3 regions of the Clostridium chromiireducens genome follow, and region 3 is predicted to be linked to each of the others. Evidence: a T-box and tRNA genes for the amino acid it is inferred to sense, from the RefSeq annotation. Region 3 holds a T-box; the other regions hold tRNA genes.

The links. A T-box is a leader RNA that pairs with one kind of tRNA and senses whether it is charged. The one in region 3 lies ahead of argS (arginine--tRNA ligase), so its partner is inferred to be a tRNA-Arg.
Region 1: it has a tRNA-Arg gene. The T-box ahead of argS (arginine--tRNA ligase) is inferred to sense a tRNA for this amino acid. The anticodon was not compared.
Region 2: it has a tRNA-Arg gene. The T-box ahead of argS (arginine--tRNA ligase) is inferred to sense a tRNA for this amino acid. The anticodon was not compared.

What each region holds. Positions count from the first base shown of each region.
Region 1 is NZ_QXDJ01000009.1:111,673-122,494, forward strand. Features, by position in the region: gene D2A34_RS26970 (hypothetical protein) at 491-649, shown strand; gene D2A34_RS24845 (zinc-ribbon domain-containing protein) at 974-1,129, opposite strand; tRNA gene D2A34_RS24850 (tRNA-Arg) at 1,592-1,666, opposite strand; gene abc-f (ribosomal protection-like ABC-F family protein) at 1,913-3,811, opposite strand; gene D2A34_RS24860 (MFS transporter) at 3,789-5,021, opposite strand; gene D2A34_RS26975 (hypothetical protein) at 5,303-5,467, opposite strand; gene D2A34_RS24865 (cation-translocating P-type ATPase) at 5,657-8,020, opposite strand; gene D2A34_RS24870 (lysophospholipid acyltransferase family protein) at 8,274-8,993, shown strand; gene D2A34_RS24875 (DEAD/DEAH box helicase) at 9,218-10,795, shown strand.
Region 2 is NZ_QXDJ01000010.1:8,583-19,404, reverse strand. Features, by position in the region: gene D2A34_RS25045 (Cof-type HAD-IIB family hydrolase) at 1-47, opposite strand, end outside; gene D2A34_RS25040 (ferredoxin hydrogenase) at 74-1,801, opposite strand; gene D2A34_RS25035 (TetR/AcrR family transcriptional regulator) at 2,039-2,635, opposite strand; gene D2A34_RS25030 (phosphatidylserine decarboxylase) at 3,027-3,917, shown strand; tRNA gene D2A34_RS25025 (tRNA-Arg) at 3,963-4,037, opposite strand; gene D2A34_RS25020 (sensor histidine kinase) at 4,220-5,125, opposite strand; gene D2A34_RS25015 (DUF1189 family protein) at 5,405-5,887, opposite strand; gene D2A34_RS25010 (L,D-transpeptidase) at 6,109-7,287, shown strand; gene addA (helicase-exonuclease AddAB subunit AddA) at 7,374-10,822, opposite strand, start outside.
Region 3 is NZ_QXDJ01000002.1:361,327-372,148, reverse strand. Features, by position in the region: gene D2A34_RS06935 (HAD-IB family hydrolase) at 1-348, opposite strand, end outside; gene D2A34_RS06930 (nitroreductase family protein) at 528-1,064, opposite strand; gene D2A34_RS06925 (AI-2E family transporter) at 1,104-2,237, opposite strand; gene argS (arginine--tRNA ligase) at 2,585-4,276, opposite strand; T-box leader at 4,461-4,734, opposite strand; gene D2A34_RS06915 (site-2 protease family protein) at 5,155-5,811, opposite strand; gene D2A34_RS06910 (dipeptidyl-peptidase IV) at 6,010-7,056, opposite strand; gene D2A34_RS06905 (phosphodiester glycosidase family protein) at 7,077-8,120, opposite strand; gene D2A34_RS06900 (biotin--[acetyl-CoA-carboxylase] ligase) at 8,307-9,278, shown strand; gene D2A34_RS06895 (L-lactate dehydrogenase) at 9,940-10,822, opposite strand, start outside.

The DNA of each region.
Region 1 (10,822 bases), on a different contig from region 3:
CTAATCTAAATAACGTATATAATGTAATAACGATTTATACATTGTATACATTATCACACTTTGCTTACATAATTTGTAAAATATTAACACAAATATAATGAAATCTTTCGACTTCTTTCGAACTTGTTGATTACTAGGAATAGTTACTAGCACTTCTAAGCTTCCTAATTCGTTTATTTCCTATAGATTTCAATCCAAAATATTTAAATCGTATATTCTATTTGAATTACTTTTTATGGTGTTTATACGTCTGATCATTTATAAATTATTATTTTAGACCAAAAAATTTTTTTAATATTCTTCTGTGAACTCTTTATATGTCATTTATACCATCAGTCCCTTATGCAAATTTACTAAATACCTTTTATGCTGTTAATAGTTTTCTATTTTGTATTTTTTATTATCTATACATTCTATACAACATAACAAATTGAAAATTCCAATTTAACAGAATAAAAGTATCAAAAGTAAAATTATTGCAGGAGTTCTTATGGCAAGTATGATGATATCTGCAACTGCAGCATTTACGTCAACAGCAAGTTCAACTAAAAATTCAGCAAGGTCATATGGCGATAATAAAGGGAGCTTCAAAACTGTTCTTGCCGAAAAGCATAATGATAACGGTAATGGTAAGCGTGGAGATAAATAAAATTTAAAGACACGATAATTTGGGTGTCAGATACAAGTAAATGTAATCTGACACCCTTTCTATTTTCTCTTATGCCGTTTCATCAAATTGATAATATCGTATAATATCAGTTTTATTTCTTTGGAAAGTAGCTTTTAGGGATTAACCACTTAAGAACCCGTACATTATTAAATTTATATAGCAAAAACGTATTTCCTATAAGATCTAAAATGCAGTAAATATTCTATCATTTTTATCACCTATTTCTTACACACTCTAATATTTTTGGATTATACATCAAAAAAGAGTTATAAGAAACTCTTATAACTCTTAAAATAATCAAAACTATCTTCTGTTATTTTGTTGCTTTCTAGCTCTTCTACAATCTGGACATCTTACTGGTTCGTTATCGAATCCTTTTTCTTTGTAGAATTCTTGTTCTCCAGTTGTGAAAACAAATTCATTTCCACAATCTTTGCATACTAAAGTCTTATCTTGCATATTAAATTCCTCCTTCTAAATTAAAGATTAATATCGATTCATATAATTCTCTAAAAGGAGAAATGCATATGTCTTTAAAAAACCTTTTTTTATTACAAAACTTATTATAACAGCTTTTATTTTAAATATCAAGCATTTATTTTCACTAATATTTATATTGCTATTATTCAATAGTCTTAATTTATGAATGGTTAAAAATTATAAGAAAAGATTGTAAGATAACTCTCAATATAATACATCACAAATAGTGCTTTAAACATTCATAAATTTATTGTAGTATACACTATATTTCACTTAAAGTATAGTGATTTGGCAAATTATATAAATATATAATTTAGAACATTCTAGCTAGCAATAAAATCAGGTTTAATTGTTACATGCAATTATTAATATTAATAGGCGCAAAACAGAAATAAAAAAGATGACTCAACCCTAATGATTAAGTCATCTTTTAATATATAATGGTACTCCCAGCGGGAATCGAACCCACATCTATCCCTTAGGAGGGGATTATTCTATCCATTTAACTATAGGAGCATATATTAATGAATCAAAGCACACTTTAATTCTACCTAATAAATTTTATTATAATTATTAAGTATTGTCAAATTTATAATATATATTCAATTGATTTCATTAGGTATAATTCTTAATTATACAATTTCAGGTAAAAGTTTAAAGCAAGTCAGTCAGATTATATAATCTGACTGACTCTATATTATCATTCATTTAATTAAACTTATACTCTATATTTCATTACTTTATAAATATACTTCAAAACTTTTACTTGAAATACTCTTCCATTAATTCTTCTAGCTCTTGTTGATGAACTAGCTTATCATTATATAAAATGTTTAGTTTTTCGTAATCATGAGAAAATTCCTCAATTTGTTCTTCAATCGCCTTTAACTTATCTTCTAATTCCTCAATTTGTTTTTCTAACCTAAGTTTCTTGAACTCATTATTATTTGATTTTATTGTATTATTAGTAGTTCTCTCTTTCTTTGGTTTAACACTATCACTATTTTCCTGATTAGATTTTTCAATTAGTATTGAACCTTTCTGCTGATTTAATTTTTCTTTATAATAATCATAATTACCTTCATATGAAACTAAATATCCTCCTGATAGTTCTACAACTCTATTTGCTATATTGTTTATAAAATATCTATCATGAGATACGAATAAAAGAGTACCTTTAAATTCTTTTAAAAGACCTTCTAATTCCTCTCTTGATTCAATATCCAAATGATTTGTTGGTTCATCTAAAACTAGGAAGTTAACTTCCTCATACATCAGCATGGCTAATTTAAGTTTACTTCGTTCACCGCCTGAAAGAGATCCGACTTTTTTAAACACCATTTCACCAAAGAACATGTATTTTGCTAGATATCCTCTAGCCTTTCCATCAGTTATTACTATATCTTCTCTAAAACATTCCAATATTGTTTTATTTTCATCTTTAAATATTATATTTTGTGGAAAATAGCCAATCTTTATAGAACTTCCTAGAAGCGCAATTCCACTATCTTCTTTGATTATTCCAAGTAAAATATTGATTAATGTTGATTTTCCACATCCATTTCGCCCTATTAGCGCTACACTTTCTTCGTTTCTAATTAATAAATCAATTTTATCAAAAAGTATTTTTTCACCATACCTTTTGCTTAATTTCTTAATTATAACTACCTCATTACCAGATCTTGTTGCTGTATTAGCATTTATACTAATACTTTGTTTTTCAATAACAGGTTTATCTATTCTTTCAATTTTAGATAAGCTCTTTTGTATGCTTGCAGCTCTTCTGAAAAACTTGCCATTATCCCCTCTCATCCCCCAATCTCTCAATTGATTGATTGATTTTTCTATGGCTTTAATCTTTTTTTGCCGCTCTAAAAAAGCTTCCATTTGGAGATTAAGCTGTTTCTCTTTCTCCTTAGCAAAATCTGTGTAATTACCACTATAACTCTTTGCTTTCATATCTTCTATTTCAATTATTTTTGTAACTACATTATCCAAAAAATATCTGTCGTGAGATACTATTATAACTATGCCTTTATACTCTTTTAAATAAACTTCCAGCCACTCCATTGTATCTAAGTCCAAGTGATTAGATGGTTCATCTAATAGCAAAATATCTGGATTCTGAAGTAGTATTTTTCCTAGAATAACAGTAGTCTTTTCCCCTCCACTCAACTCATTGAATAATTTATTTTTAAAATCAGTATTCATCTTAAGCCCATTACAAACTTTGCTCAATTTTTCCTCTCTCTCATATCCACCTAAACTCTCATAGATAGATTGAACTTTAGAATAGTTGCTTAAAAGTTTCTCCATATTAGTTTCGTTAGAATTCAATAATTGCTGTTCCAATAATTCTAACTCTTTTTGTAATCCATCCAATCTTTCAAAAGCTACATTTAGTACATCTATTACCTTAAAATCATTGGGGTAAATTGGCATTTGCTCAAGATACCCTAATGTGGCATTTTTTCTGATTGATATGGCTCCTTTATCATAACTTTCAATTCCCATGATTATCTTTAATAATGTACTTTTTCCACATCCGTTATCTCCTACAATACCAATCTTTTCAGAAGTTTGTGCTTCAAAAGTAATATCTTCTAAAATTATATTTGCTCCATAATACTTTTGTAATTTATTCAAAGCTAATTCTATCATTTTCAATCCCCCTAACCTTTTCCCTACTTTTATATTTTCTAAGTTTTAATAACAAGAATGTCATTGCTGGAATATATGATAATGCCATAATCCCAAATGTTATAGTGAATCCTATTTTCTCTGCTAATAACCCAAATACAGGGAATACACTTATCATAAACATGCTGAAACAAAAACTATCAAAAGACAGTATCGTAGCTCTATACTCCGATGGAATTCTTGAATTTATATAATCACTAAATATGGTATAAGCTAACCCACCTGTTATAGATGCTGACATAAAAAATACTACAGCCAATTCTTTAGCTAAAGCTAAGCCTATTAGGGAAAATATATTAATTAGTGATACACTAATTAATGTCCCTTTTAATTTTAATAAGTTTTCAAGCTTATAAGCATACTTAGAACTTATAGCTTCAATAAAACTACTCGCTGCACATATTATTGCAATTGCAGTTTTTGAATAACTCATGTTAGAAAAATATTGTTGACTATAGAAGAATACAGTAGTTTGTAGACTTCCTACTAATGCAGAGAACAATATTAGATACAACACTACTTTCCTTGTTTTAAGTACCTTTGCACTTATTAATACCTGATAAAATATTAAGTTTTCTTGCTTTTTTTCTTCCTGTTTTTTTCGCACTGTCGGCTCCTTAAATTTGCAAGCAACTATAAGAGCTGCTGTGTGTATAATCATTCCTAATATATAGGCATATAAAAATTTTATATCTGATAAAATTCCTCCAAGCAAAACTGCAATTCCTTGGCCGCTAGACATAATAAAGGCTAAATTACCCCATATTTTTTTATATCGCTCTTCCTCTCCTAATTCTTTTAGACTGTCATAAATTAACGCTTCTCCTGCTCCAGAATTTAAATTCATAGATGCAGCACTTAAAATGAAAGATAATCCAAATCCCCAAAAGCTATTTGACGTAATCATTAAAATACTCGATATTACGCTTACAATTCTTCCTGTGATTATGCTAAATTTTTTCCCATACACATCTGCAATAGCACCTGTAGGTAATTCAAAAAGTACACCTGTTATATGATAAATTGATTCTAGAAGTCCTATCTCAATTAAAGACATCCCTTTAAAACTTAAATATAAAACCCATATAGCTGAAGTAATATTCAATTGGAATAAAAAATTATATAAGTAACTTATTGATATATTTCGCTTTAATTTTTCATTAACATTCATTTTAAAATCCTCCTAGATTGTAAATACTTATTTTTTACAAACAAAAATAAGCCTTTTATTTAGCCTTTTAGCACAAGATGCTAAAAAACCAATAGTAAAAGACTTATGGAGAACTGAATCCTGGATTTTACACTTAAAACCTATCAAAAGTCAAACTTAATATATAAGCTTAGACTTATTGATAAATTTAAAATTGTAATCTTAGATAAGTACAATATAAAAAGGACTCAAGTACAATCCTCGAATCCTATAAAATCCTTATTTATTAGTATTTAAATCAACTAATTTAAAGATATAGACCATGGATTTATACTATAATCAGTACTTATTCTAAAAATGGACGCACTTCTCCCGTTAGAAGATGAAATTGCTGTTTTTGAAACACAACTGCTAGATATCCATAGTTTATTAAAATTAAACTCAACAGTACCAATTACATTTGCCATAATCTACCCTCCTTAATAATATATTAATTTAATTATACTCCAGTTGTTGGAAAATCACAATAAAAAAATAAGATGATATAAAATAGATTTTATCCCTCTATTTTATACCACCTTTTGTATTAATAGTACTGGCAAAACAATAATTAACTTTCACATAAAGCAGATAATTCCTATAATATCTGCAACCTTTTAAGTTGTTTTAACCTTATATTTCTTATTAACCTTAATCCTAAATATGTCTACAATTTTAGTTATCAATGGACTTGATATCACTATTACAGCTACCGATATTAGCCAATGTTCAAATCGTATTTTTGATAAACTAAATATATACCTTCCGATTGGAGTTAAAAAAGCAAGCACTATCATACCAAACATAGCCACGCACAATACTGTTTTAAAATTAGTTAACGGTCTTGCTACTCTAAATAAGACTACCATACTAATTCCTGCAAACATTAGCACCGCTAAAGTTCTACTATAATCCATTGGTAATCCAAATTGAATTGATAGTATAAATGTAATCAAAGTAAACAAAGCAATTAATATTCCATTTGGTACGCTTACCGTAAGTATCCTAGTTAAAAAGCCTTTCTTTACACCACCTGTGCTAGGTAATAACGCTAAAAAGAATGATGGAATTCCTATAGCACAGCTTCCTACTAATGATAATTGTATAGGAAGTATTGGATATTCAATAAATAATATTGAGCATACAAAGGATAAAATTATACAAAATACAGTTTTTGATAGAAATAATTCTGAAACTCTCTCCAAATTGTTAATTTGTTTTCTTCCTTCTTCAAGAACTTTAGGGAGCGCAGAAAAATCTGACTTCATTAATACTAATTGTGCTACAGCCTTTGTTGCATCTGATCCATTTGCCATTGCTATTCCACAATCAGATGATTTTAATGCAAGAACATCATTTACCCCATCTCCTGTCATTGCTACAGTATGACCCATATCCTGAAGTGCTAAAACAATTCTTTTCTTTTGATGTGGAGTTACTCTTCCAAAAACAGTTGTATTTCTGATTAGTTCTTTTAGATTTTCATTATCTTCTGGCAACTCTCTTGCATCAACGTACTTATCCCAATTGCTCACTCCAGCTCGTCTTGCAACTTCAGAAACCGTAACAGGACTATCACCGGAAATTATTTTCACACCTACTCCTTGACTATCGAAATACTTTAACACATCTGGAGCTGCTTCTCTTATAATATCCTCAATTAGTATCAATGCAACACTTTCTATTTTTCCTTCTAACTTTTCATTTAAGTTATTATGAAGATTTGCTAATAACAACACTCTTTTTCCTTTTTTAGCTTCCTCTTTAACTATACTTTCTATAAAGTGATATTCTTTATTTAATATTATTTCAGGTGCACCAAGAATCCATGTCCCAATATTTTCAAAAGTAATCCCACTCCATTTTCTTTTAGATGAAAATGCAATTTTCTCTATTGGCTTCATGCTATTATCGTATTTTTCATACTTAGCTAATATGGCTTTCTGCGTTGGGTTATTGCTTGGAATATTATTAATTAATGCCGCTAATACATGATCTATTTCTTCTTTGCTTCTAGATCCGATATTTTTCACTTCAGATAATCGTAAATCTCCTTGTGTTAACGTACCAGTTTTATCTAAACAAAGCACATCTACCCTGGCTAAAACTTCTGTAGCACATAATTCCTGTACTAAAGTATCATATTTAGATAGTTTTAAAATTGAAACTATAAATGTTGCACTTGTAAGCAAAACAAGTCCTTCAGGTATCATTCCAACGATACCTGACACCGCACCTATAGCTGCATCCTGCCATGTATATCCCGGAATTCTTAACTGAGTTAATATTAATAATAATGATAGAGGTGGTACAATCCATATGATGACTCTGAATATCTTATCTATAGCTGCTTGTAATTCTGAATTTATTATTTTAAATTGTCTAGCCTCTTCAGCTAAAGTTGATGAATAAGTTTCCTTGCCAACCTTCGTTACTACTGCATAGCCGTCGCCAGATACAACAAAACTACCAGACATTAATTTTTCTCCTGAATGCTTAGATATAGCATCTGCTTCACCTGTCAACATGGACTCATCTACTTCTAATCCATTACTGCTTATTACTTCTCCATCTGCTAATATCTGAAGTCCGGTTTCTAAATAAACTATGTCATCTAGCACAATCTCATCGACAGGAATATCTTTTATTTCACAATCTCTGAGAACTTTGGCGTGAGCTGCACTTATAACAGATAATTTTTCTAATGTACGTTTTGCTTTTACTTCTTGAATTACTCCAATTAGTGTATTAACAATTATTACCCCAACAAAGATAGCATTTTTAGGCGATCCTGCCAATATAATTACAGCTGCAAGTGCAAAATTTATTGCATTGAACCTTGTGAACAAATTGGCTCTAATTATTTGTGGTAGAGTCCGTGAAGGTGTTTTAGGAATATGGTTTACTTTACCTTCCTTAACTCTTTGCTTAACTTCTATCGCTGTTAATCCTATTATTTGTTCCTCGTTCTTCTCCTTCATATCCTGTTTATCATTTAAATTCATTAATATTCTCCTGCCTGCGTAAATTCTATTCCTGTACTATTTCATAGAATAATCATTATAATATATATTATACATTTTTTAATATAATTTTTCCCTAAATAATGCTTAATTTAAAATTAATTTTATCCTAATTTAACTTCCTCATAATCTATTTAATCTTTTAATCTGCTAATTTTTGTATTATACTGATTAGTGTAAAAATTAATTTATTAAGGATGTGTAATTTTTAATGATAAGAACTATATATTTTTATCTCTGCCTTGGATTAAGTTTAATATTGGCTTCTATTTTTAGAGTTAAAGTAAAAATTTTAACTAACAAAAATGATATAAAAGGAAGAACAGATTACATCCATAAAATAACATATATATGGGCTAAATTTATAATGAAGGCAGCCGGTGCAAAAATTAATATTAAAGGACTAGAAAATATTCCAAAAGGGCAAACGGTATTATTTGTTTCTAATCATCAAAGCAATTTTGATATACCACTATTATTAAGCGTCATTGATGTTCCAAAAGGATTTATTGCTAAAAAGGAACTTGAAAAATGGCCTCTTATTAGCACTTGGATGAAATATATTAATTGCATTTTTATGGACAGGGATAATTTAAGAAAATCTGCCGCATCAATTGTTGACGGCATTAATTTATTAAAGTCAGGTTATTCAATGGTAATCTTTCCATCTGGGACAAGAAGTAAGGGAAAGTCTACAGATGAATTTAAAGGCGGCAGTTTTAAGCTTGCTACAAAATCCAAATGCCCAATAGTTCCAATAACTATAAATGGAACATATAAGCTTTTGGAGGAAAACAACAACAGAGTTAAAGGCGCTACTGTTGAATTATTGATACATCCTCCGATAGATGTTGTTAACTTAAATAAGGACGAACTAGAAAACCTACCTAGAACTGTACAATCTATTATAATTGAAGCCTGCACGGATTAGTAATAGATAAAATGAGCTGCCAAAAATTTTAAAGGCAGCTCATTTTATCTATTATTAACATATTTATTCTTGAATAATATTCTTCAATTAATAAAATAATATTTTTGACATAGTTTTATATACTGTGTTATAATGAATTCATTTGACTTATAGATAAATCTTTACTATGTAGTTATAAAAAATAAAAATCAATCAATTTTAAAATTAAGAAACGAGGATATTTAATGAATGATAATCAATTTGCTACATTAGGTCTTAAAGAGAGTATTGTGAGAGCAATATCAGACCTTGGTTTTACGAAACCATCTCAAATACAAGAACAAAGTATTCCTGTAACACTTAGCGGTGCTGATTTAATAGGTCAAGCACAAACTGGTACTGGAAAGACTGCTGCTTACAGCCTTCCAATTATAACTAAAATGAGCGATAAAAAAGGAATAAAGTCTCTTATTTTAGCACCAACAAGAGAGCTTGCTGTTCAAGTTAAAGATGAAATAGAAAGGCTTTCTAAGTATGAAAATATTGAAGTATTATCTGTCTATGGTGGAGATTCTATTGATAGACAAATTAGAGCTTTAAGAAAAGGTGTAGATATAGTTGTTGGAACTCCAGGTAGAATCTTAGATCTTATAAAGAGAAAATATCTTCATTTAGAAACTATAGAGTTTTTAGTATTAGATGAAGCTGATGAAATGCTTAATATGGGATTCATTGATGACATAGAGGAAATTCTTAGTCATACACCATCTGAAAGACAAACTTTATTATTTTCAGCAACAATGCCTGATCAAATAGCTAAACTTGCTAAAAGATACATGAAGCCTGATGCTAAACTTGTTAGTGTAAAGAAAAGCTCATTAACTGTATCTAAAATCGAACAAAACTATTTTATGATTAATAATAAGCATAGATTAGAAGCTCTTTGCAGATTATTGGACTTAGATAATCCAAGTTCAGCTATAATTTTCTGCAGAACAAAAAGAGGTGTTGATGAACTTGTGCAAGAATTACAATCAAAAGGTTACATGGTTGAAGGAATGCACGGAGATATGACTCAAGCTCATAGGTTAACTACCTTAAATAAGTTTAAAGAAGGTACTTTAAGTTTATTAATTGCTACTGACGTTGCAGCTAGAGGTATAGATGTCGAAGGAGTAACTCACGTATTTAATTACGATTTACCTCAAGATGTTGAATCTTACGTTCATAGAATCGGTAGAACTGGTAGAGCAGACAAAAGCGGTACTGCTTACTCTCTAGTAACACCAAAGGATTTCTCAATGCTTAAACAAATTCAAAATGTTACTAAAAGTTCAATTACACAAAAACCAGTTCCAACAGCTGAAGAAATCAATAATAAAAAATTTAAAGATATGATTTCAGAAGTAGAAGATGCTATTAAATCTGGAGAGCTTACTAAGTTCATTCCAAGTGCAATAGAATTGGCTGAATCTCATGATCCAATAACAATAATTGCGGCATTAATGAAAATTAAATTTGAAAACGAAAGTGTATTTGATTATAGCTCAAATAAATTAGATTCACCTAGTAAAAAAGAAGATGTTCGTTTATTTTTCTCTGTCGGCAAAAGAGATGGTTTAACTCCAAAAGTATTAATCAATTATATTAAAGATATGACAAGAATTAATGCTTCAGTAATTGGTCAAATAGACCTTATGGAAAACTTCTCATTTGTAACAGTCGATGAAACTGTATCTGCTAAAATATTGGATAAATGTCCTGGCGGAAAAATTAATAGAAAGAAAGTTAATGTTGAAGTTGCTAATAAGCGTAAGAGATAGTAAATATTTTATTTAATACTCTTAATT
Region 2 (10,822 bases), on a different contig from region 3:
TTATCCCTAAATAATGTTCCATCTAAATCACTTGCTAGAAATCTCATTTTAATATTATCCCCCATTAACTGCGTTATTTATCATATTTTATGTGTAGTAACTTATGAGCTTTGCCTTGTCCTGGTGCTCCCATATATTCATGATACATTTTCAATAATGCTGAATTCTTATGGGATTTTCTCTTTTCTAAATTTTTATCTTGATTATATAGTACAGATGCTCTTAAAGCTCTTACATCTATATTTTCCCTGTCCTTTGCATTTACGTGAGGTTGTCCTCCACCATTAATGCATCCTCCTGGGCAAGACATTACTTCAATAAAGTGATATTGTTTTCCAATTACTTTTCCACTCTTCATAAATTCAAATAAATTAGAAGAACCGTTTATTACAGCTACATTATAATTTTCTCCACCAATTTGCACTGTAGCTTCTTTAATTCCTTCAAATCCTCTGACTTGTGAATATTCTACATTTGTTAAATCTTTATCCTCTATGAAATCTTTAGCAGTTCTAAGAGCCGCCTCCATAACTCCACCCGTAGTTCCAAATATAACACCAGCTCCAGTATATTCTCCCATAGCTAAGTCTGCTTCGCCATCTTCTAAACTAGCAAAGTTAATCTTTGCATCCTTAATCATTTTCGCTAGTTCTCTTGTGGTAATAACAGCATCTATATTTCTTATTCCATCATTAGCCATTTCTTTTCTATCTGCCTCAAATTTCTTTGAGGTACAAGGCATTACAGTTACAGTAAATACATCCTTAGGGTTTAATCCTTCTATTTCTGGATAATATGTTTTACTTGCTGCACCAAATATTTGTTGAGGTGATTTTGCTGATGACAGATTCTCTAAAAATTCTGGGTAGTAATTTTCAAGAAGTCTTACCCATGACGGACAACATGATGTAAACATAGGGAATGGGCCATTATTCTTTATTCTTTCAATAAATTCTGTTGCCTCTTCCATTATTGTCATATCGGCTCCAAAGTTGATATCAAAGACCTTATCAAAACCTAACATTCTTAATGATGTATATAGTTTTCCTGTAACATCTACCCCGTACCCTAATTTAAATAGCTCTCCCATAGAAGTTCTAATTGATGGAGCCATTGCAACTATTACATGTTTATTTTGATCCTCTAGTGCTTCCTTTACTCTATCCATATGCGATTTTTCAGATAAAGCCGCAACTGGACACGCAACAACACATTGACCACATAATAAGCAGTTAGTATCATCAAAACACTCATTTCCTATAGACGAGACTTTTCTCTCCGCACCTTTGCCTACAATTTTAATCATTTCAGTTCCTGTCTTTTCTTTGCAGGCAGCAACACATCTTCCGCATAGAACACATTTACTTCTATCTATAACAATTGATTTACTTCTTTCATCAATATATTCTAGTTTATCAGTAACAACAAAAGGCGTATTAGCCTTCGCTTTCGTTTTAATAACCAGTTTTAGAAACTCACAATTTTCTCTTCTATTACAAGGTCCACATTTAAATTCATGTTTATCTAGCAATGTACTCACTCTTGACTTTATTCTTTCTTGAACTTTTTCTGAGTTTGTTTTTATAATCATTCCATCTTCAACTTTAGTTATGCAAGCTAAAGATAAATTATTCTTTCCTTCAACTTCTACAGCACATACGCCACATTTTCCTACATTTCCGCAATCGTTTAAATAACATAATGTAGGTATATCTATTCCATTATCTAATGCTGCCTTTAAAACAGTTGTTTTTTCATCTTCTATTTTTATAATCTTACCATCTATTACTATATTTATCATAAAAAAGAATCCTCCATCTTAGTGTTCTATTTTAGTTAATAAATAGCCTATTCTCTAGGCCACCGAATACTATTTTAACACAATCATAATGAAGAATTAAATATTAATTAATAACTTTTATTGATAATATTATTTATTTAACCAAATTTTACAACTAAAAATACATGTTTTCTCACAATTCTAGAGTTAATATATTAACAAAGTTATATGGTTCTTAATTCTTAACTATTTTAGATATTATTTATCATTATAATTTACTTCTTTATAATTTATCCCTAAACCATTTAATGTAAACTTTATTGTGCTTTCTATAATGTTCTCTAAGTCTATCTTTTCAATACGAATAGACTCATATATTGCAGATGAGCATAATGAACCAAAAAACTCAAATGCCATAAGCTCAATATCCCCTTTTTCAATCAACCCATTTTCCATAGCAATTTTTATGTTAATTTCAATTTCATATATATATTTTCTTATTTTTTGTCTTAATTCATTTTGCCTTCTTTCAGTTCCCCATAACTGACTCATTACTATCTTGAAGAAATCTGTATATCCATAAAGAAAAGTTAATTGTATTCTACATATCCTTATTAATTTTTCAATTGGATCTATACTCGTATTTTGAACTTCAACAACTTGATTTTCTAATATCTGAAGTCCTTCCTCAACAATAAAATTAAATATTTCTTCTTTACTTTTGAAATGATAATACAATGTTCCCTTAGCGAGACCTGCATTTAAAGCTATTTCATCCATTGTAGCTCCTCTATATCCTGATTCCGAAAATATTTTTATTGCTGATTGAAATATTAATTTTTTTGTCTTGTTCATAATACTTTTCCTCGTTTCCCCTATATAATCTTACAATAACATGCAACTAATATTATACCATCAAGTTCAATAGTAGGCCATAACTCTATAACTCTCTCGTCAACAAGATTTAAAATCTCATTCATTTATATCTCTTTTGAATTTCTTATTATATGTGATAAAATTAGTATTAAGAGTTAAAATAAATTATGTATGTTACACATTATTTATTAATGCATATTTTATATTAATCTAAATTTATATTAATTCCTATTATGGCTAATAATATAAATAGGATCTATAAAAATTATAAAATTAAATAAGAAATGGAGGATACTTGTCATAACTGTAACATTATAAGTTTATCTGGCTTTTGCCTACAATATTCTATAAAGTTTTGACAATTGTATTTATGATTCAAGTTTATAATAGAAAAACAAAATCTTATGAAGAAGAGCTTATAGCGGGGAAAAAGTATATTGAATGGACATATGAATCCCCAATTGGCAAAAACGTTACTGAACTTATCGCAAAAAAGAAGCTATTTTCTAAATTGTATGGAACATACTGTGATACAAAACTAAGTGCAAGTAAAATTCCATCATTTATAGAAAGCTTTAATATCGATATGACTTTATCAAAGAAAAAGATTAATGAATTTAATTCCTTTAATGATTTTTTTACTCGGGAACTGCATTCTGAAGCTAGACCAATAAATAAAAACAAAGATATATTGATTTCACCTGGAGATGGAAGACTTACTGCATATGAAAACATTGATCTTGATAATATAGTTCAAATCAAAGGATTAACTTATAGTCTAAAAGAATTAATTGATGATGAATCTATTGCTAGTAAATACAGTAATGGTGTATGTGTTATTTTAAGACTGTGTCCAACAGATTATCACAGGTTTCACTTTATAGATTCTGGTATTCCATATGAAAGTCACCATATTAAAGGACATTATTACTCAGTAAATCCAATAGCACTTAAGGCTGTCCCTAAGCTTTTTTGTGAGAATAAACGAGAATGGTCATTGTTTAAGTCAGATAATTTTAAAGATGTATTGCATGTAGAAGTTGGTGCTACTTGTGTTGGCTCAATAATTCAATCTTATTCGCCTAATGTTAAAGTAAATAAAGGCGATGAAAAAGGATATTTCAAATTTGGAGGTTCAACTACAATATTATTTTTTGAGAAAGATTCTATCAAAATTGATAGCGATATTTTAGAACAATCTAAATTAGGCTTTGAATGCAAAGTTTTATTCGGTGAAAACATAGGCACTAAAATTATATAAAAAAATGTCTTAACTTAATTAAGTTAAGACATTTTTTTATATAAATGGCAGAGCGTAAAGGAATCGAACCCTTAATGTACCGTCCGTAGCGGTAAGTTATATCCGTTTAACTAACGCTCCATACTTATTTTTAACAACAGAACTATATTATCACAAGCTACTACAATAATCAAGTTTATAATAACTTATTATAATAAATTTATTTGATTTCCTAATTATAGTTTAGATAAATTATATAATAAGTTATCTAAAAATAGAATATGTTAGATAACTTACTATACCTTCATAATTTTCTAAGTAATTTATAGATAAATATCTGAAAATTCCACTTCAAGTATTTCTACTTTGCTCTTAGAATTTAAACATTTATTTTTCACAATTTCATTTTCTTCTAGCTTCTCTATTGGTAACTTAATAATAAACTCACAACCCTTGTTCATTTCACTTTTAAGTTCTATACTTCCATTATGAGCCTTTGTCAGATATCTAACCAAATCTAAACCTATTCCACTACCAGAATGTTCACTCTTTTTATTTCTAGAAGATTGAACAAATCTATTAAAAATATTACTTTGTTCTTCTTTAGGTATTCCAATTCCTTCGTCTTTAATTGAAATTGTTAGCTGATTAATACTCTTCCATGTGTTTATATATATACTGCTGCCCTCAGGCGAGAACTTTATGGCATTAGATATTAAATTCATTATTATTCTGTCTATTGCTTCAGGATCAATTGCCATAATACATTCTTCAACATTTGTATCAAAAACTAAAGATATATCCTTTTGTTTAGCATACTTATCTATAGATGATATATTCCACTCTATTAAATTGATTATATCTAAATTTTCTTTCTTCATGTTATAATACTTTTTTTCTAGTTTTGTAGTATCAATAAGATTATTTATAAGTTTTAATATCTTATAAGAATTTCTTTTTATAATCTCTATATGATCTTGGCATTGATCTCCTTTTTTATTATTTTTATATTCATCTTTATAACACTGCAATATACTTAATATTACATTTAGTGGTGATCTTAAATCATGAGAAATATTTAAAATAAAATCTTCTTGAATCTTTTTACACTCTGATATATTAATAAGTATATTAATCAAATCTTCTTTTGATAATTTAATAAGCTCAGCTTTATTTAGTGTATTCTCTTCACTTATTCCACCATCTTTTAAAATATCGACCTCAACCATTTCTTAATCCCCTTTTGTAATTTTTTTTACTTTTTTTACCATATACCCTTAATATATAATATCATATTATTTTCCATATAACAACTCCTTGTTATACAGTATATCCAGTTGTTAGATAATAGATTTAGATTCAAAATGAAACTTGATTAATTGGACACTAAAAAATAAATAGAATATATATTCAATAAATTAATTTTTCCTTCATTGAATATATATTCTATTTATTTCAGCATCTATATAATATCCTTTAGCCACTCTTTAATTAATTTATAGTAGTTTTTAAGTTAATTTCTTTATTATTTCATCTTTTATATACTTTAATATTAATATAACATAAGTTAGCGTCCCAACTATAAACATTGTATCAAAACTCATATTGGGATTAAATATTTCTAATATAATTTGAACCATCAGTGGTAATGTGGCCGCATATAAAGTCAATGAATATAAAGCTATATGTTTAACTACCATCCGCATGAATATTGCAAAAAGAGAGGATACAACAGATACAATTAAGCAGTCAAATAACAAGTTAAGAAAACTCATACCAAAATTGGTAATAATAGTAGATGTAAAAAAATTTAATTCAAAATTATTATTTCTATATACCGCAAAAGCACTTCTTATTATTGCCAAGATTAATGTAAGCAGCATTGCATACGAAATTGATCTAAAAAATCCTTCCTTAGCATATTTAGAAAAAACTTTTATGTCATATATAGAAGTTATAACTTTTTTTAAAAAATTAGTTCTATGGTCCATCTTACCCTCCGAATTAATACTCTTTAGTTTTATAAACTCTATTCACTATATTAACATATATTAAATTTAGTTAAAACCTTAAGGTTTATTTTTTGTGTTTCTTGTCAATATTATAGATAAAAAGGACTACTATTATTTAATGTGTATAAAAAACCAAATGATTATATGCACATTTTTTAAACGTTATTCGATTAATAAGTATTAAATTAGGAGGCATTTCTTTGAATATAAATAGAATTCCTTATAATAAAGTAAACAAGAAGAGGAAAGCTAAAATAATCATACGCATATTATTATTTATATTTATTTGCTTTAGTACCTTTTATGGTTTCTATAAGTACAATAAATTTATTGACTCTTTTAAAACAAGCTTTGATAATTATAAATTTTCTCAAGCAAATAACATCTTATTAACTCAACAAAAGTTTAATCCATTTAAAGTATTTATGATGGATAATGATATTTCTAAATACTTTAGTTATAAATTAAATAGTCTAACTGAAGATATTAATAACCAAAAAATATCTTCTGAGAATGCATTGATACAGGTAAAAGAGATTCAACGATACAATATTATAGATAATAATAAATTACATAGCATTTCCGATTCAATAGATTTAATTAAAGAATCAACTAATAATTATAATACTGCTATAGACCATTTTAATAATAGACAATATGCTGAATCTATCCCTTACTTTAATAAAGTTTCTGCTCTAGATTTAAATTATATTGATTCATTGATATATTTAAATGATGCTAAGAGTAAATTCAAGGAATCCTTATTTGCAGATTGTGATAATTTAGTGAGCAGTGATTATTACAGTGAAGCTCTATCTAAGATTTCAGATAATAACAATATTTTGGGCAATGATTCTGATGTAAAAGAAAAAATAATAGATATAAAAGAAAAACAACAAGATTACCTAGATAAAAATTCTGCTATTGCCGAAGCTTCATCTCGTGCATTAACAAACTCAATATCACCTAAAAATATTAATACATTAAATATTGAAAGCATCACATCATATTTTGTTAATGTAAATCTAAAAGAACAGAAGACCTATGTCTATAAAGGAAAAGCAGATAAATGGCAATTAATTAAAACTTTCCTATGCTCTACTGGTGTAAATGGTGAGGATACTCCTTCTGGCTCTTTTTCAATTAAAGAAAAAGGTGATTGGTTCTTTTCAGACAAATATGAGCAGGGCGGAAAGTACTGGTCCCAAATTACAGGCGATATCTTATTCCACTCTGTCCCTTTTGCTAAGGATAAAACAACGGTCTTGGACTATACTATGAATAAACCATCTTCTCATGGATGTATTAGACTTTCTTTGGACGATGCTAAATGGATCTATACTAATATTCCTAAAGGAAGCAAAGTAATAATAAAATAATATATTGTATTAAATAAAAGAGCAAGATTGTAAACTCATTACTACTATCTTGCTCTTAATTTATTAAATTGTCACTTTTGCATCAATTATAATAGGACTTCTTTCTCTAGAGAAAATGAATATAAATATTTATACTTAACACTTTTGCCTGTCATTTTAAATACAGCATGACTGTAATATTCTAATTGTTTTTTATATTTTTCTTTTAAATTATTCTCATCGCCCTTTTTTACATAATCAGTTTTATAATCCAATAATATAATATCTCCATCATATTCAAAAAAGCAATCAATTATTCCTTGTAATCTAACTTTCTCATCCTTATATTTATCTTGTTCTAATGTTTTATCTATTTGTAAACTACTTATTTCAGTATAAAATGGAACTTCTCTATAAATTATTCCGCCGTTCATATTTAATTCAATAATTTTTCTTCCTAAATCAGATTCGAAAAAATTTAATATCTTATATGGATTAATAGCCTTTAACTCTTCATTAAGTATGAATTCGCCTTCATATAATTCCAGCAATTGTACTTCTATTTCATTTATAGATGATACTCTATTAAGATCTAGCTTTTTCATTACAAAGTGAACTGCCGTCCCCTTCTCTGATGGTGTCAATCCTCTCTTCTCTTGAAGAAACTTAGGGGTTGTTACTACTTTTTCTCTATAAATTTCTTGAGTATTATTATTTTCTTCAGAATTCCTTCGCTTTAAGTCTGAAACAGAAATGTTACTTTTAAGAGTAGTTGACGCCTTTAAAGGATATTCGTATGATAGCCTTCTATTTATCTCATATGAAACTGAATCATTTAATGAGTTAGTATTAGTTATTGTAGTCTCATACTTTTCCTCTTCAATACTTTCTAACTCCAATTTATTAATTAAATGACCTTTATTCCATAAATTAATTTTCCATTTTGATTCATCATCTTTTGATATTTCATTAGAACCTCCAGCAATATCTCTAATTACTGTTCCATCACTATGATGGCATAACGTCATTCCGACCCAATCTAAATACGATCTACATTTTAATACTTCAGAAGGTAGTATATAATCATGCTCCAATGATGCTGAGCTCAACCATCTTTCTACTGATTTTTCAACATTAGTGACTGTTCCTGTCATAATCAGCTTTTCTTTCGCTCGAGTGCATGCAACGTAAAGTATTCTCATTTCTTCTGATAGTGTTTCAAGTTTCATTTTCTTTTTTATTGATTCTTTAGCCAAAGTTCCAATACTAAATCGCTTTTCTATATCTACAAAATCTGGTCCAAGTCCTAATTCATCATGATATACCATATTCTTATTTAAATCCATTAGATTAAAACTCTTTCCCATTCCACATAAGAATACAACCGGAAATTCTAATCCCTTACTTTTATGGATGCTCATAATTCTTACTACATCTTCATTCTCCCCTAACATTTTGGCACTTCCCATATCACCTGACGACTTTGTAAGCTTATTTATGAAATTAATAAAATTAAATAATCCTTTAAAACTTGTTTTTTCAAATTGTTTAGCTCTTTGGAAAAGTATTTTTAAATTGGCCTGTCTGAATACCCCATTAGGCATTGCTCCAACATATCCATAATAAGCAGTATCCATATATAAATGCCATATAAATTCATCAATTGCCATATAAATTGACTTGTTTCTCCAAATTTCAATACGCTCAATTAAATACTTGCATTTGTCGATTAATTCCTTAGAATAAATTTCCTCTCTATTATCATGAGCTTCTTCACTTATATATTTTATATTCTCATAAAAATATTTATCTTTATTAACAAGCCTGACATCACTTATTTCTTCTGCTGAAAAACCTGCAATTGGTGATCTCATTAAGGCTAACATTGGAACATCTTGCATAGGGTTATCTATAACTTTTAAAAGAGAAATTATTGTTCTAATTTCAATTGATTCAAAATATCCTGTTCCTGTATCTGAATATACCGGAATTCCTTCTTCCCCTAATTCATCTAAAATACTTTCAGCCCAATTTTTCGTTGCCCTAAGGAGAATTACTATATCTTTGTACATTACTGGTCTATATTCGCCTATTTCCTTATCTAAAACCTTAAATGTTTTTCCATCCTTTGACGACATTAATTCTTTAATTTTCCTAGCAACGATTCTTCCTTCCATAATTACATTATTTATTTCTTCTTGTTCTTCAACAACTTCTTCAGCTGATTCTTCATAGTTTTTATCTATTATATTAAGCTCAATAGCGCCACCAAGTATTATATCCTCATCTTCTGATTCCCTATAATTTGCCCCCAAATTTAAAGCCTCATCATTAGAATATTCTAATTCACCAACTGTCTTAGACATTAATTCTTTAAATATATAATTTACACCATCAATAATCTCTTTTCTGCTTCTGAAATTCTTATATAGCTGAATCTTTCTACTGTTACCTTCGTCTAATTTATATGTATTATATTTTTCAATAAACAGTTCTGGTTTTGCTTGTCTAAATCTATATATACTTTGTTTTACATCTCCAACCATAAATACATTAGGATTATTACTTTCTTTTCTAGATACTAAATTTATTATTGTTTCTTGAACATTATTAGAGTCTTGATACTCATCTACTAAAACTTCATCAAAATATTCTCTAAAGTTTTTAGCAATATTAGAAGGTATAATATTACAATTTTCATCATTTTCAATTAGTATTTTTAAGCACAAATGCTCTAAATCATTAAAATCCAAAATATTTCTATCTCTTTTCTTTTTACTGAATCTATCCCCAAACTCCAAAACAATATTTGTTAATTTTCTCATATGGGGATATGCTCCTTGTATATTACTTAACATTTGCTGCGGTGTCACTGAGAATGTATTATTCACCAACTCAGATATTTTCTTTTTAATATCATCTCTAATTTTTCTAACAATGTTTTGAGCATTTTCATCTGAAACTTTATCTTTTTTAATAGATTTAAGCCTATTAAATTCTACTGCTAACAATGCTTTATAAATTTCTTCTAAACCATTGCTAGTTGATTCATAGATCCTTTTTATACACATTAATTCGCTAGTATAATTATCTATGTATGGTTCTAAGCCATCTGTTTCATTAATTATTTCAATGGCCTTCTCCATCATCTTTATATAACCTTCAATCTCAATTCTAACATTATCAGCTAACACTTTAACCCATTTAGTTCTATTTAATTCTTCTATAGATTTAATATTGAAAGCTTCAGTACTATCATTAAGCCATTTTTCAGGCCATGGACCTGACATAGTGAAATTAAATAAATCTAAAACTAACTCTTTTAGATTATCATCATTCTTGTAACTGCTAAACGCTTCAACTAAATCTGTAAATTCTAAATCGTCATCATTATATTTGTCTTCAAAAAGTTCATCTATAACTTCTGACTTAATAAGTATGCCTTCTGTTTGATCTCCAATTCTAAATGATGGATCAAGATCAATTCTATGAAAATTATTTTTAATTACATCTAAACAAAATGAATGCATCGTTGTAATATTAGCTCTATTTAGTA
Region 3 (10,822 bases):
AGATATTATAATCAAAGTATGATTGTTAGCTAAGTGCCACTTTATTCTATCTCTCGTAAAAGTATATACCCTATCGCCTTTTTGTTCTACAACTTTTTTAGCTATATACTTCATTTGGTATTTTTCTAGTCCTTTAATAGATTCAATATATATATCTATCATCTTTAAAAGATAACTATCATAGTCACCTTGCCTCTTATCCCATTTCATAAAATGAGGTCTTAGATCATTATACCATCTATCTGAGCCTATAATCTCATACTTTACCATTTTCTTAAATACTTCTGTTATTAGTCCTTCTCTATATAAAGTACCATCTAAATCGAAAAAAGCACCTATTGTTGACACTATCCCACATCCTTTTTACTTATTTTAATTATACTTTATTTTTTTAATTCAGAAAAGCATAGATAAGCTATAAAAGCAATTTTATAAACTTACAGAAATATATTACAACATCTTCTTAAATTATTAAAACACTATCAAAAATACTTACTTATTGATAGTGTTTTTAAAATCCTTTAGGCTTATTCTATAAAAGTTGAAATTTCATCTATGCTCTTTCTTACTTTTTTTCTTATATCATCATTTTCCGGATATCCTATTGCCACTACTAACCGTATTCTTTTTAATTTACTAATATTTAAAAGCTTTTTGAGTTCTTTTTCATTGAACCATCCTAAAATACACGTTCCAAGATTCTGTTCTGTTGCTGCTAAGCAAATATGCTCGGTTGCTATTCCAAGATCAACCGACCTATAATCCTGCTGTTTCATTAACGCACCTGCTCTAGATGTTAAATTTCCACTTTCCTCTATTACAATAATAAACGCCGGACATTCACTAGTAAATTTATTCATTATTTTATCCTGTAAGCATTCGGCAACTTTGGGAGCTAACTCACTATTATTCACAACAACAAAGTGCCATGGCTGGCTATTACATGCTGAAGGTGCCATTCTCGCAGCATCAATACATTTAATTAATTTTTCTTTCTCAACTAGCTTACTTAAATATTTTCTACAACTTTGACGTTTATTTATTAACTCCAAAAATTCTTCCATAGTATTATTCCTCAACTTCCCCTTAAATTATGTTATATTTTAATCAGTAAAAATATCTAAATCTTCTTTATTGACTAAACTTGGATTGTTCTCTTTAAATTTATTATATATTTTTTCATAATATATTTTAATCGTAGCCATTGTTGGAGATCCTAAAAGCATTCCTATAGGTCCCAAAATACCTCCACATATTGTTACACCTAATATAATTCCAAGAGGGCTTATCCCAACCTTTTTGCCTACAAGTCTAGGCTCAAGATACCATGCGTCAAACTGTTGAATAGAAAGCAAAAGTATAAAAACAATTATCGCTTTTGTTGGCGATACAAAAACCGCAACTATTACACTGATAATATCTCCTACAAGCGGTCCAAAGTAAGGAATCATGTTCGTTACACCTACCATTAGTGCAATCAGTGGTGCATAAGGTTCTCCAACTGTGACCAATCCTATTAATGCTAAGATTCCAATTATGGAAGAGTCTATTGCCTTTATGCCAATATATGTACCTATCATTTTATTGTAGGTTCTAATAAATTCTATTAGATTAGTTCCTTTCTCTTCCTTTAAAATCATATAAGTAATGATTCTCAAACTTTTAATAAACTTTTCTTTATCCGCAATGATGTATATTGATATGACAAAGCCTAAAACGACACTAACTAAATTCGAAGTAAAGGAAAGTAGATACATGACTAGATTTTGTAGTAAATCTATAGACATGTTACCTGCTTTATTTGATATTTGCTGCAAATTATCTAAAAGACCTGCTTGCGTAATTAATACTTTTATTCTTTCATTTTCAAGAATTGTATTAACCCATTTCTGTATAATTTCAACATACGTTGGTATCTCTATTGTAATATTTACAATACTATCAATTAAGCTCGGTATAGAAAAAAATAATACAATAAAAACTAATGCTACAATTATAAAATATGTAATTGCAATTGATATTTTTCTTTTTATTTTGAACCTTTTTTCCACAAAACTTACCACCGGATTTAATATATACGCACAAATCATTGCATAAATAAATGGCGAAATAATCGATAAGGCTTTCTTTCCTATATTAAAAAAATAATCATAATTATCTATTAATTTATATCCAATCAAACCCATTAATGCAAATATTAATATATCTCTATATTTAATATTTTTATTTATAAACAATCCACCTCAAATCCCTTCAAAAAAACTCACCTAAATAGTGACTTAATTATATCATATATCCATTTTTAACATCACGTATTCTTTATTATGTACTAAAAATATAATTATAGACAAATAATATAAATTAAACTTATGCTATAACTTAAGGTTTTAACAAATTCGTAAATATGTTTATCTATACACCAAAGACATAAAGCTAGAGAAAGGGAGTAAAATCTGTTATGACCGCTGCAATAGAATGCTAATGCAACACTGCATAAAAAAGTTTACTCCCTTTATAGTGTCATATATTATTTAGAAGTTGAAATACTCCATAGTTTTTTTATATCTATATATACTTTTATAATCTACATTTTTTCCACTACATCTATTCCAATTAACTCTAATCCATTCTTTATTACTTGCAGACTTGCTTTAACCAAGTTTAATCTTGTAGCTTTTAAATCTTCGTCTTCTAAGTTTAATACTGAGTGGGCATTATAGAATTTATTAAATCCTTTAGCAACTTCTATAACGTATCTTGTTAATATTGATGGTTCTAATTTATCTAACGCTAAAGTTATCATATTATTAAAGTTAGCTATGCTCTTAACTAATTCAAATTCCTCTTTTGATGATAATTTACTATAATCAACAGTTCCAGTACATTCATTTCCTCTGTTTAATATACTATTTCCTCTAGCATATGAATATTGAACATATGGCCCTGTTTCTCCGTCAAATGATAATATTTCTTTCCAATCAAAGACAATATCTTTTTCTCTTGAATTTTTAAGATAAGTAAAGATTACAGCTCCAACACCAATCTTCTTTGCTACTTCTTCTTTATTTTCAAGTCCAGGATTTTTCTCGTTAATAACTTCCATAGTTTTATCTACCGCTTCACGTAATAGATCATCTAGTAAAACAATTGAACCATTTCTTGTTGAAAGCTTTCTATCTGCAAACTTAACTAATCCAAATCCTACATGCACGCAGTCTTTTGCCCATTCATTGCCTGCAAGTTCTAAAACCTTAAATACTTGCTTAAAGTGCAATGCTTGTGGAGTTCCAACTACATAAACACATTTGTAAAAATCATAAGTTTTCTTTCTGTACATAGCCGCTGCTAAATCTCTTGTAGCATATATTGATGCTCCATCTCCCTTAAGTACTATACAAGGAGGCATATTATACTCTTCAAGCATAACAACTTGAGCTCCATTACTTTCAACAAGAAGACCTTTTTCCTTTAGTTCATTAACAACAACATCCATCTTATCATTATAGAATGCTTCACCTGCCAACGAATCAAATTTTACTCCTAAAATATTATAAACTCTTTCGAATTCCTTCAAGCTCAATTCTCTAAATTTTGTCCAAAGCGCTGTGGCCTTTTCATCACCAGTTTCTAATGCTTTGAAATTAGCTCTTGCTTCGTCTTCTAAAGAAGGATCTTTTTCTGCTTCTTCATGGAATTTAACATATATTCTAAGCAGTTCATCTATTGGAGCCTTTTCTAAAGCTGCTTCATCTACCCATCTATCATAAGCTGATATAAGCTTACCAAATTGAGTACCCCAGTCTCCTAAATGGTTTAAACCAACTGTATCATAACCTTCTTTTTTAAACATTTTATATAAGGCATTTCCTATAGCTGTAGTAAATAAGTGCCCTACATGGAAAGGCTTAGCTATATTAGGTGAAGAATACTCAACACAAACTGTTTTACCTTCTCCACTATTTGATGCACCATAATTATCTCCATCTTCTAAAACTTTCTTGATTGTATTTTCTGCAAATACACCTTTATCAACAAAAAAGTTAAGATAAGGTCCTAAGCTTTCTATTTTTTCAAATCCTTCAGTAGACATATTGTTTTTTAATTCTTCCGCTATCATATTTGGTGCTTTTCTCATAACTTTTGATAGCTGAAAACATGGGAATGCATAGTCTCCCATTTCTGGCTTTGGTGGTATTTCAATTAATTTTTCTATTGTTTCAATATCTAATTCCACATGAGCTTTTATTAGTTCTGCAACTTTATTTTTGTAATCCATAAATATCCTCCTTAAATATGCTTAAACATTATTATTTAAACTTAAACAGGCATTAACCTGTAAGACTATAACTAATTATTTTATTCTAGTACTAATTACTATTTTTTACTTCTTTTCGTAAAAGTATTTACATAATTTATAACAAATATGTTAGCATGCAAATAAAAAAAGCTCCTCTCTTAAACAAAGAGACGAACTATCCGCGGTACCACTCTAATTGTATTTTATATAAATAAAATACCCCTTAACTTTTAACGCAAGTTTTTTTGCGACCAACCCTACTAAACATTCAAAAATAATAACTCATATATAAGATATATTAAATTATTATATTTTAACTACTGATTTCAGGTGATTTCTCCAAGGCTCTCTTCATTATAATCTATCCATAGGGCTTACACCGTTCCCCCACTCGCTTAAGGAATCAATTAAACTACTTTCCTCTTCTCAGAATTTTCAATATTAATGATAATATATTATACAAATTATCTATATATTTGTCAACTTGGTATTATATATATCACAAATATATTAATTTAGACTTATGTGATAACCAACCGAAAGAGAAGGTACTCTGTTTCTCGGTTGCTAGAAAAAATAACTTTGGATTTCTACCAGCAAAAGTTGCACCAGTCCTGCTTGCTCCTTAGGCAAGCTAATGACAAGCAAGACTGGAACAACTTTTACTGAAGAAATACCTACAGTTATTTTTACAATGCAACACTACGAAAAAGAGTACCTTTTCTTTCTGGTATGGAAAGTATTTCAAATCATGAATCAAATTCATAGTTTGGATATCTATTTATAACAAGTATATTAATTTAGACTTATTCGGTAACTTGCCTAAATAAGTGACATATATAATTTTAATATCTATACTATAAAAAGTTAAGTATTAAATTACCCAAACTATATAACATATTTATTATAATTCTTCCAGGAATCTGAATTATTCTTCCTCCAACAAATATAAGTACCATCATTATTATCATCTGATATTGATAATACATATTTTCATATTTGTAAAAAACTTTTGGGTATAAATCTCTTAGAATACTAAAGCCATCTAACGGTGGAACTGGTATTAAATTAAATAACCCTAAAAACACGTTAAGTGTAAGAATAGAATATATCATAGATTCTAATACTCTATACAATGCCATTGGAATTCCATGTCCAAACCTTACAAAAAGCACAAGTACTATTGTAGCAACTATAGAAACTAAAAAGTTTGCAGCCGGTCCAGCTAAGCTTACCTTTAAATCATCTTTATAATAGTTTTTATATGCTGACGGATTAGTTTGTACCGGCTTTGCCCATCCAAATCCAAAAAGTAAAACTAAAATGAATCCTACTGGATCTATATGCGTAATTGGGTTTAAATTCAATCTTCCTTGAAATCTTGGTGTCTTATCTCCCAGCTTATCAGCGACAAATGCATGTGCATATTCATGGAATGTAAAAGCAATTAGTATTGCTGGGATTAATATAATCTTATCATATATTGTTTGCTGTATATTAAATAATGAATTCATATTTTCCTCCTTATTAGTTGTACATGTTTTGTATTATACCATATTTTACGCCTGTTCATGCACTATTTTCAAAAGATTAACATTCATTTTTCATTGCATTATTTATCATCTCTATCATTTCATCCAAATCTTTTCGACATCGAAGTTTTACATAAAAAGGAGTATCTAATTTAATATTTAGATACCCCTTTCATAATATTACTTTTTATCTAAATTCTTATAAGTCAACTTTCCTTTGTTATCCATAGTTGCTATAAAATCATCTTTGATTTGAATAAGTTTTCCTTCATATTCAATTTCTTTTCCAGTCATCAAGTTTTTAACACTGCCTTTAAGATTATCATTAAGCAAAATTTCACCTTGATTACTAAAATATAAATCATTACAATTTACAACCGAATCTAAAGTTACCTTTTTCCAAGAAGAAGTATCTTCACTAATTTTTCCATAAGTAATTGTTGTAACTTTATCACCGTTTAATTCACCCATGTAAATTACATCTTTTCTATCAATACCTAAAAGTGTTAACTTTTTATTTGAATTAAACTTTAGCTGCTTATTTGGATTTGTAACAAAAAATTTACCATCTACTTTATCTTCATAAATTAACCTATCTTCATGAGGTATTATCTGCATATTCCCTAAAATGTTAGTTTGAAGTTGAACTTTAGTTAAAGTACCATTTATATCAATTCTATAAACTATACTCTTCAATCCGCCTTTATAGAGGTCAATATAATAAACACCTGTAATGGTTGATTCACTTACCTTTCTAACTTCCATGCCTTCCTGATAAGTACAGATATCTTCATTATTTTCAGTTGCAGCAGTCTCAGATGAATCCTTTGGATTATAGGTTACAAGCTGAATTTTCTTTTCACCATCTTTTTCTACTTTTTTAGCCATTATAAGTCTGTCTCTATCAGATAGCCATTTATAATAAAGAATTTCTCCATTATTCTCTGTTTTCACTTGAGTATTAGTACCTGTTTTTGTATCTTGTATGTATAGATTATTATCTTGACTATACGTTAAATACTTTCCATCATATGATACATTTACATCTTTAGCACCAGAAGGAATAGTGGCTTTAATGTCTTTAGTCTTATCTTTGCTTAACTCTATCTTTTCACTCTTAAAATCTGACGAATGTTTGAATACAAAGTTATCTAATATGTATAATCCGCCAATTTGTAGTATTATAGATAATATTGCCCACGCAATTATCTTCTTAAATACTTTCATAACTTACCCTCACCTTCTGTTTATTTAACAATAATTGCAGTTGGGATAGATCTTTCCCCCATACTATATGATGGTGTGTTAACAATATCTCCATCATAATACATTGTGGTAGATTTTCCTCCATCTAAATTCATTGCATTAACCGCTCCCAGTTTATATATAACTTCTTGAGCTTCTTTTAATGTAGCGCCTAAACTGCTTGCACCTCTACCATCAATAACCAGAAGAATAATTGCACTATCTTTTCTCTGCCCTATAACTGTTCTTGGAGCTATTCCCCAGCCTCCATCTCCACTCATAGGGGTCATTTTACCATTAATCACTAATGATGGTCCAAAACTTAGAGCCTCTTGAACTCCTAGCTCTTGAAGTTTTTCAGCTGAATACTTACCAACAAGCATTATGCCTTGTTTATCTATTGCAAGTAAGTCAGCTTCTTGATCCTTTCCTAAATCATTATAGATAACCTTACCACTACTCATAATAAGTCCTATTGGAAGACCGCCATTTCCTGTCCACTTTTGATTTGAGGATTGATCTGTGAATCCTCCACCATTAACAGCTGCAATAGCATCATTATTTTCTGCTATTTGAGATGTAGTTTCACCCTCTACTTGTAATTTAGAAGTATATCCTATTTTGACTCTAGTCGAATCTTTTATTACAAGATAATGACCTGTATATTTTTCGTTCTCGATTTTATAGTATTCTATTGTATCATCTTTAACTTTTGGAATTTCAATTTCTGATGTATTTGTTGTTTCACTTGTTCCTTCAGTTGAGTTCTGTCCTAAGATTTTTGCTATCTTTTCATCTGATAAAAACCAAGTAGCCAGATATTGATGGCTCATTGAAGTCATAGCAGCCCCTACATATGTAGCTTTTGCATTTTCAAACGGTCCATATAAAAGCGTAAGCGGAGCCGTACACAATGTAAAAATCATTTCAAACGCAAAAAATGCTATCAATGTTTTAACTGAAATTCTTTTTGTATTTTTCTTAACTTTTTTAGGTTTCACTCTAGATTTTTGATCTATATTTTTATTACCTTTATTCGTATTCATTTTATTATCCTCTCTAAAAGTTCCTCATCGACATATAATTATTTTAAATTACACCAAAATTTATTATATATTATTTTTATTTATATTACAATAATTTGATTTTTCCATCATTTTTTTCAAATTCCAATTATACTTTTTTCTTTAAATTCTGTTATGTTATAATGGATTTTAGGAGGTATACGTTTTATGGAAGAGAAAGTTTTAAATGAATTAAAAAAATTTGAAGATTATGTTTCTGGCGAGCACCTTAGTTCGACTTTAAATGTTTCAAGAACCGCTATATGGAAGCATATAAAAAATTTAAAATCAAAAGGATATGTAATAGAAGGAATTTCAAATAAAGGATATAAGTTAATATCGTCTCCAGACATTTTAAGTAAAAGCGAACTTTTACCTATGATAAAAACATCTAAAATTGGCCGTAATATAATTTATTTTAATGATATAGATTCAACAAATATAAAAGCGAAAGACCTTGCACAAAAAGGTGCTGAAGATGGTACTATTGTTATAGCTGAAAAGCAAACTCTTGGTAGTGGTCGTTTCAATAGAAAATGGGTTTCTCCAAGCGGCGGACTTTGGTTTACTCTAATACTAAGACCAAATATTCCTCCAACCGAAGCCCCTAAGATAACGCAAATTGCTGCTGCTTCTATCTATAAAACCCTAGAAAAATATGATATACACTCAACAATAAAATGGCCAAATGATATTCTGTTAAACGATAAAAAACTTTGTGGTATATTAGCTGAAATGAAATGTGATATGGATGCTGTTCATTATTTAGTATTAGGGATTGGCATGAATATAAATATAAATAAAAGTGATTTTGATGACAACACCGAATCTACTGCCACTTCATTAAAGATTGAGCATAATAAAGAATTTAAAAGAAGTGAGATACTTGCTGAGTTACTTCTAAATTTTGAAATCCTATATAATAAATTTACTGATAATTTAGATCTAACCGAAACAATTTCTATTTGCAGAAACCATTCAAGCATTTTTGGAAAAAAAGCAAAATTAATAACCTATAATAATGAAGAAATCGTAACTTGCGTTTCTTTATCCGATACAGGAGATCTTATCATTAGAGATAGCTCTGGCACCGAAAAAGCAGTACTTACAGGAGAAATTAGCTTTAAGGGAATAGATTAAATATAAAAATACTTGCACTAAGATGTTATTTAGAGTTTACTTCTAAGCAACCGAAATGGAATATATGTGTTTACTTCGGTTCTTAGAAGATTTTACTGGGTGATTCTAAGAACATAAGTTGCATCCAAAGTGCTTGCTTCAAAGACTACGCTTTTGAACAAGCACATTTGGAACAACTTATATTCTAAGAATCACGACCAGCAAAATCTCCTTATGAACACTGCGCAAAAACATATATTCCATTTCTTTGTTCAATAGTAAGCTTAAATAGCTATATATTTATACAAGTATTTATATTTCTCTTATTACAATATATTTAATGACTGAATATTTAAGACTTTTCATACAGTTCTTATATTTATAATACAATACTCATACAGTCTTTTGTATGTATATGTGAAATACTTAAAGTGATAGCAAGACAAAGAAATAGAAGACATATATGTGGAGCAGGCATTGAAAAATAAGCTGCTGGAATATCTTAATTGAAAGTTGTTCCACTTTTGCTTGTCCTGTGCATATCACAGGAACATGCAGAAGTGGTGCAACTTTTAATTTAGATATTCCCAGCGAGATTTTTCATAGTCCTGAGGAACATATATGTCTTCTATTTCGGTTGTTCTCGCTTCACATTAAGTTCTTCTCAATACTATCAAAATATTTACTTCTTGTTTAATACCTTTTGAATGTGATCTTTTAAGACATTTGCTGATTCTTTTAATTTTTTTAGCTCTTCTGCATCTTTTATTTCAGGATTTACTATATTTACTGCTCCTGTACTGTTGACTATAGCAGGTACTGCTAGATAAACATCTTCTATTCCATATTCCCCTTGTAATAAACAAGATACAGTTAAAATAGTATTTTCATCTCTTAATATTGCTTCTACTATTCTGTTTACAGCTAATGCTACTGCAAAATAAGTTGCATTTTTTCTACTTATTATTTCATAGGCTGCATTCTTTACATCACTTTCAATTACTGCTTTTACTGCATCATCCCATTCCAAATTGAATTTTTGTGCATATTCCTCAAAGCTTCCACCTGCTATACTTGCAGTGCTCCAGCTTATAACTTCACTATCACCATGTTCACCTAAAACATATGCATGGATATTATTATTATTAACATTGAAATACTTACCAATAACATACTTTAATCTTGAAGTATCAAGAACTGTACCTGATGCAATTACTCTTTCCTTAGGGAACCCTGATAATTTATAAGTTATATACGCTAATACATCGCAAGGATTTGATACAACTAATAAAATTGCATTTGGACTCGCTGCTGCAATTTGTGGCACGAATCCTTTAAATATATTATAATTTTTCTCAATTAAATCTAATCTAGTTTCCCCTTCTTTTTGAGCCGCACCAGCAGTAATTATAACTATATCTGAATCTTTTGTTTCTTCAATACTTCCCGCATAAATACTAACTGGTTTAACAAAAGATGTGCCATGAACTAAATCCATTACTTCACCCATTGCTTTATCCATATTTATATCAAACAAACAGATTTCTGTAGCCACTCCGCTATTC